2 linked regions of the Geobacter metallireducens GS-15 genome follow. The protein of the gene in region 2 interacts with the protein of the main gene of each other region in a pairwise test. Links are inferred from orthologs where the notes say so. Each region holds a gene or a part of one and is shown on either strand. Other genes may lie near its edges. The genes, in order: rpe and eno.

The links.
Region 1: the proteins of eno (region 2) and rpe interact in binary tests that used the Escherichia coli proteins (3 or more experiments, as listed by UniProt). The link is inferred for Geobacter metallireducens GS-15 from one-to-one orthologs.

What each region holds. Positions count from the first base shown.
Region 1 is NC_007517.1:80,986-84,175, reverse strand. What follows is about bases 20-2,888. They hold rpe (ribulose-phosphate 3-epimerase), read right to left. Parts: upstream 1,853-2,888; coding sequence 1,187-1,852; downstream 20-1,186. Other genes in these bases: rsmB (16S rRNA (cytosine(967)-C(5))-methyltransferase RsmB), read right to left, coding at 1,868-2,888; GMET_RS00340 (NUDIX hydrolase), read right to left, coding at 565-1,149; GMET_RS00345 (diguanylate cyclase), read right to left, coding at 20-510. Outside these bases: more of GMET_RS00345, read right to left, coding at 1-19; more of rsmB, read right to left, coding at 2,889-3,190. UniProt on the Escherichia coli protein: Catalyzes the reversible epimerization of D-ribulose 5-phosphate to D-xylulose 5-phosphate.
Region 2 is NC_007517.1:2,680,129-2,683,398, reverse strand. Bases 169-3,117 are described here. They hold eno (phosphopyruvate hydratase), read right to left. Parts: upstream 2,314-3,117; coding sequence 1,024-2,313; downstream 169-1,023. Other genes in these bases: GMET_RS11950 (HD family phosphohydrolase), read left to right, coding at 2,573-3,117; GMET_RS11960 (nicotinate phosphoribosyltransferase), read right to left, coding at 169-876. In the rest of the region: more of GMET_RS11960, read right to left, coding at 1-168; more of GMET_RS11950, read left to right, coding at 3,118-3,270. UniProt on the Escherichia coli protein: Catalyzes the reversible conversion of 2-phosphoglycerate (2-PG) into phosphoenolpyruvate (PEP). It is essential for the degradation of carbohydrates via glycolysis.

The sequences.
Region 1 (3,190 bases), 2.6 Mb from region 2 along the record:
CTTGCGGGAGGAGCGCTGGAACTCCTTATCCACCATCTCCATGAGGTGGCGGCGGTTGTGGAGGTGGGTCAGGGGATCGGTGATGGAGAGGGTACGCAGCATCTCGTTGGAGCGCTTCAACTCGTCCTGAAGTCCCTTCATCTTGAGTTGGACCCGCACCCGGGCCACCAGTTCCCCGGTGTCGAACGGTTTGGTCACGAAGTCGGAAGCCCCCTGCTCAAGGCCACGAATCTTCGTGTCCCGGTCCTCACGCCCCGTCAGGATGATGACCGGCAGGTCCTGAAACTCCTCCCGGGCCCGCATCATGGTAAGAAAACGGAAGCCGTCCATCCGCGGCATTTCCAGGTCGCAGAGGACCAGGTCCACCCGGTTGTTGAGGAGAACCTTGAACCCGTCAAGCCCGTCACCGGCCTCCAGGTAGGTGTCGAAAAGGGATACTCCCCGGAGTGACCGGAGGATCTCCTCCCGCAGGGTGTCCGAGTCGTCGATAACCAAGACTGTCTTCTTCATTTCAGCCCTATGCTCCCGTAGCACCTGGCTACGCGATTTCTCCTGCTCCACACGTTACCGCTGGAACGTCAGATCCAGGAACTGCTTGAGGATGGCAGCGGTCAGCCCCCAGATCTCGTCCCCTTCGTACGTGAAAAAACAGACCGGATGGGTACGTCCCTTCCAGTTCCAATCCTCGACCCGAAAGATTTCCGGCCTGAGGAGATGCGTCAGCGGCACCGTGATGATCCGCTCGATTTCGTCCGGGTTCACTTCCAGCGGGTAGCGGGGAGGGAAGATCCCCACCACCGGCGTCACCAGGTAGTTGTGGATGGAGAAATAATCATCCAGTTCCCCCAGCACGTCCACATCCCCCGGTCTGATGCCAACTTCTTCCCAGGTCTCCCGCAGGGCCGTCTCGCGGGGGCCCCCGTCGTCGGGGTGGCGTACCCCGCCGGGGAAGGAAATCTCTCCCCGGTGATGGTTCAGGTGCTCCGCCCTCTTGGTAAAGAGGATATGGTACTCACCCCCCTCCAGGAAGAGGGGAACGAGGATGGCGGCCGGAACCGGCCCCGGCGCCATGGGTACCCGCTTCCGGTTTGCCAGGGCGGTCCTGATCCGCTCCGGGAGTTCACTCTGCTTGACAACCAACTCTGTCATTTCTAAACGCTTGTCGAATAACGTGCACGACACGTAGTTACAGTATCGGCTCTTTTGCCCGGCGCTTTAGTTCTTTTATTGTTTCCTTGTAATCTTTGCTTCCGAAAACGGCGCTTCCGGCCACGAAGACATTGGCTCCCGCATGGGCGATCCGGTCGATGTTGTCGATCTTCACGCCGCCGTCCACTTCCAGTTCGGCATTGCATCCCCGCCGGTCGAGCATGGCCCGCAGGGCCTGGATCTTCGGCAGGCAGGCCTCGATGAATGACTGTCCCCCAAAGCCGGGGTTGACGGTCATGAGGAGGACCAGGTCCAGTTCGTCAAGGACATACTCCAGGACCGACAGGGGGGTGGCCGGGTTAAGGGATACCCCTGCCTTTTTTCCCAGGGACTTGATGAGCTGGATGGTCCGGTGGAGGTGAACCGATGCCTCGGCATGAACGACGATGATGTCGGAGCCGGCCTTGGCGAAATCGGGAATGTAGCGGTCGGGGTTTTCGATCATGAGGTGCACGTCGAGGGGAAGTTCGGTCACCTTCCGGACCGCCTCCACCACCGGGGGACCGATGGTGATGTTGGGCACGAAGTGCCCGTCCATGACGTCCACGTGGATATAGTCGGCCCCGGCGGCTGCCACGGCCCTGACCTCGTCGCCGAGCCGGGAAAAATCGGCGGACAGAATTGATGGCGCTATCTTCTTCATTGCATCCTCCACGTGCTAGAGCTTTCTGATCCGGGCGGCGAAAAAACCGTCCATGCCGTGCCGGTGGGGCCAGCTCCGGAAATGCCCCCGACCGGTAAATTGTCCGGGAAAATCGGGGGAAATGGCATTCAAATCTTCTAACACAAAATCTTCGTGCCGGGAAAGGAAATCATCCACGACGTCTTCGTCCTCGGCCACCATGGTCGAGCAGGTGGAGTAGAGGAGGACCCCGCCGGGCCGGAGCCTCGGGGCGACGGCAGCGAGGATGTTCCGCTGGGTGGCGGCGAGACGGGCCAGATCGTCGGGGGTCTTCCACCACTTCCCCTCGGGATTGCGGCGGATGACGCCGAATCCCGAACAGGGGGCATCGAGGAGGATCCGGTCGAAGGGGGGCTCACCGGCACCGGGCTTCGTTGCGTCGCCGGCCATGGTGCGGATGATGCCGATGCCGAGCCGGGCCGCAGCCTCGGCCACGAGCCGGAGCTTCTTGGCCGAGATGTCGCAGGCCAGGACCTCTCCCCGGTTTTCCATGAGCTGGGCCAGGTACGTGGCCTTGCCCCCGGGGGCGGCACAGACGTCGAGAATCCGCTCGCCGGGTTGGGGATCGAGAAAAAACGCCGCCAGCTGCGACGACTCGTCCTGCACCGTAAAGAGCCCCTCGGCAAAGCCGGGAAGGGTGGTGACTGCCGTACGGGAGAGGATGCGAACCCCGTGGGGCGCCCAGACGGTGGGCTCAGCCGTGATCCCGGCGGCGGCAAGCTCCTCCATGAAGGCCTCTCGGGTGGTCTTCAGCGTATTGACCCGGATGGTAAGGGGGGCCTGCTCGGCCATGGCGACCGCAAGCTCCTCCGCTTCCGGGATGCCGAGCTGCTCGATCCACTGCTCCACGAGCCAGCGGGGATGGGAGTGACGCACCGCGATGTAGGCAGCGGGGTCAGCCCCGCGATCGGGCCAGGGGAGGGAGTCCCGCTCCCGGTCGGCCCGGCGCAGCACCGCGTTCACGAACCCCGCGGCCCGGGGCGCCACGGCCTTGGCCAGGTTCACCGATTCGTTCACGGCGGCCGAAGTGGGGATCCGGTCCAGGAAGAAGAGCTGATAGAGCCCGAGCCGAAGGATGACCAGGATCGCCCGCTCCAGCTTGCCGCTGCGGCTGGCGGCAAAGGCGTCCACCAGAAAGTCGAGGGTTCCCTGGCGGCGGAGCACCCCGTAGACCAGCTCAGTCAGAAGCCCCCGGTCGGGCCCCGTAAGGGTCCCCAGGGAAAGCTCCCGGTCCAGGAGCTGCTCGGCAAAGGCGCGGTCCCGTTCGACCCGCAGAAGGATGTCGAGCGCCGTTCGGCG
Region 2 (3,270 bases):
GTCCAGCTCGTTGGAGGCGACAATCTTTACGCCGGGGAAGCCCGCCTCGTCGAACATCCGGCGTCCCTCCCGGGAGAGGTAGGCCAGGTCACCCGAATCGATCCGCACCCCGACCAGTTCGTGCCCCTGGGAGCGGAGTTCCTGGGCAACGGTGATGGCGTTGGGGATGCCGCTTTTGAGGGTGTCGTAGGTGTCCACCAGGAGGATGCAGGTGTCGGGGAATACCTCGGCATAGGCGCGGAAGGCGGTCAGCTCATCGGGAAAGGCCATGATCCAGCTGTGGGCATGGGTTCCTTTTACCGGGATGCCGAAGAGCTTCCCCGCCAGCACGTTGCTCGTGCTCCGAACCCCGCCAATGTAGGCGGCCCGGGCTTCGCTCACTCCCCCGTCGGGCCCTTGGGCGCGGCGCAGGCCGAACTCCAGCACCGTGCCGTCCACCGCCGCATGGACGATTCGGGCACCCTTGGTGGCCACCAGGGTCTGGAAATTGATGATGTTCAAGAGCGCCGTCTCCACCAGTTGCGCCTGGGCCAGGGGGGCCTCGATGGTCACAAGGGGCTCATTGGCGAAAACCACTGTTCCCTCGGGAGGCGCCGTTACTTTTCCCCGGAACCGGAATGAGCGGAGAAAATCGATGAATCGGGGGCGGAAGATTTCCAGCCCCTGGAGATACTCGAGATCATCCTCCGTGAACTGGAGGTTCTCCAGGTAGCCGAGGGCCGTGTCAAGGCCGGCGAACACCGCATACCCCCCCTGGAAGGGGTTGTGCCGGAAGAAGATGTCGAACACCGCCGGTTTGTCCGCCATCCCTTCTTCCAGGTATCCGGCAAGCATGGTGAGTTGGTAGAGGTCGGTCAGAAGCGGTGAGTAGCTCATGGCATGTCTCCGTTGCGAGGGATGGTGATTGGTGATGAGTATACCACATTCGCACTGGCTGGCGGTTCAGGGGCGCGAGGTGCCCAAACGAATGAAAGGCGGGATCGCTCCCGCCTTTCATCGTGTTGCTAAGGTGTTCCGCCCCGACTACTTGCGGATGTTGTAGAAGACATCCTTGCCCCGGAAGAGGGCGGTGGTGTCGAGCTCGTCCTCGATCCGCAGGAGCTGGTTGTACTTGGCGACCCGGTCGGTGCGGCAGAGGGAACCGGTCTTGATCTGGCCGGCGTTGACCGCCACGGAGAGGTCGGCCAGGGTGGTGTCCTCGGTCTCGCCCGAGCGGTGGGAGATGACGCAGGTGTAACCGGCGCGCTTGGCCATTTCGATGGCGTCCAGGGTTTCGGTGAGGGAGCCGATCTGGTTCAGTTTGATCAGGATCGAGTTGGCGATCCCCTTCTGGATCCCCTCTTTGAGGATACGGGGGTTGGTGACGAAGAGGTCATCGCCGACGATCTGGATTCGTTTGCCCAGGCGGTCGGTGAGGAGCTTCCAGCCGTCCCAGTCGTTCTCGGCCATGCCGTCCTCGATGGAGACGATCGGGTATTTGTTTACGAGGTTTTCGTAGAAATCGACCATCTGGGCCGGGGTTTTCTTGGGCTCGGCCTCGTTCTCCAGGGTGTAGACGCCATCGTTGAAGAGTTCCGAAGAGGCCACGTCCAGGGCCAGGAGCACTTCCTCGCCCGGCTTGTAGCCGGCCTTCTGGATCGCGTCCATGATGACTTCCAGGGCCTCTTCGTTGGACTTCAGGTTAGGGGCGAAACCGCCTTCGTCACCAACGGCGGTATTGTATCCTTTACCTTTCAGGACACCCTTCAGGGCATGGAAGATCTCAGCCCCCATGCGCAACGCCTCGGCAAAGGATTTTGCGCCGGCCGGCATGATCATGAATTCCTGGATGTCGACGTTGTTGTCGGCATGGGCGCCGCCGTTCAGGATGTTCATCATGGGGAGCGGAAGCTCCTTGGCGTTGCTGCCGCCGATGTACTGATAGAGGGGGAGCCCCACTTCTTCGGCTGCGGCCTTGGCCACTGCCAGGGACACGCCGAGAATGGCGTTGGCTCCCAGGTTGCTCTTGTACTCGGTGCCGTCCAGATCCAGCATCCGCTGGTCGATTCCGATCTGGTCGGTGGCTTCCATGCCGATGATCTGCTCGGCAATGATGTTGTTGACGTTGTCGACTGCCTTGAGGACCCCCTTGCCGAGGTAGCGGGACTTGTCTCCGTCGCGAAGCTCCAGGGCCTCGCGCTCGCCGGTAGATGCGCCGGAGGGAACGGCAGCCCTTCCCATAACGCCGGACTCCAGGAAAACTTCGACCTCCAGGGTCGGGTTGCCGCGGGAGTCGAGTATCTCTCGCGCGTAGACATCGGTAATTTCGCTCATTCTGGCCCCCTTGCAGAAATATGTACTTTGGTCTTCCGACCATAGGCAAAACAGCGGAATATATATCAGAATTGATGCTGAAAGGAAACATTTTTAATGTGTATGGCAGGGGTGACACGGCGTTCCGGAGGAGAGACCGTCATCGGAGTTGACAGGCCCCCGAGAGGAACGATATAGTATTTTTCTCAATACGTTATGCTCCTTGCAACTGTAACGGCACTTCCCGTGCCCAACAGGGTAACAATACGATTAATTAGATATGCCCACCCAAAGCAGTAACACTGATAATGAAATGCGTGCCTCTCTCCCTCGATCCGTCGGGAGGCTCTTTAACAATCTCCTCGAGCGTTTTTCTAATCCGCGCCAGGACGCCAGGAATCGCCGGGTTCTCCTCCTTCTTACCGCGTTTGTTCTCACCCTGCTCATCCTTCCCCGCCAGGAGTTCCTTTCCGTACGATACAAGGCCGGGGATATCGCCACTACCGATATCAGGGCGACCCAGGACTATCTTCTCGAGGACCGTCTCCTCACCGAAAAGAAGCGCAATGAGGCCGAGGCTGCTGTCCCTTACGTGTATGCTTTCTCACTGGATGGGGCTGGCGAGTTGGTGGGACGCGTCGAACAGGCCCTTGCTCTCCTTCAGCAGGCTGCAACCGCCGAGCCTTCCCAGGGGGTGGGGCTGGACGAATCCCTGAGGGGGCTTTTCGGGTTCAGCCTTTCACCTGCGGAGAAAGCCCTCCTCATGCGACTCGGGGCCGATGCCGGCCTGATGGACCATGTGCGTGCCCTGGCCGAACGGCTCTATGCCAACAAGATTGTGGTCGACAAGCGATCCTTTGCCGGTGACACAGCCCACGGCATTGTCCTTGTTGATGCCCGGACCGGCGAATCGCTGGGGAAAATGGAGTACACGGTTTCTCCCATCGAGCCTGCCGAGGTTCAGGAGATCGTCAAGGG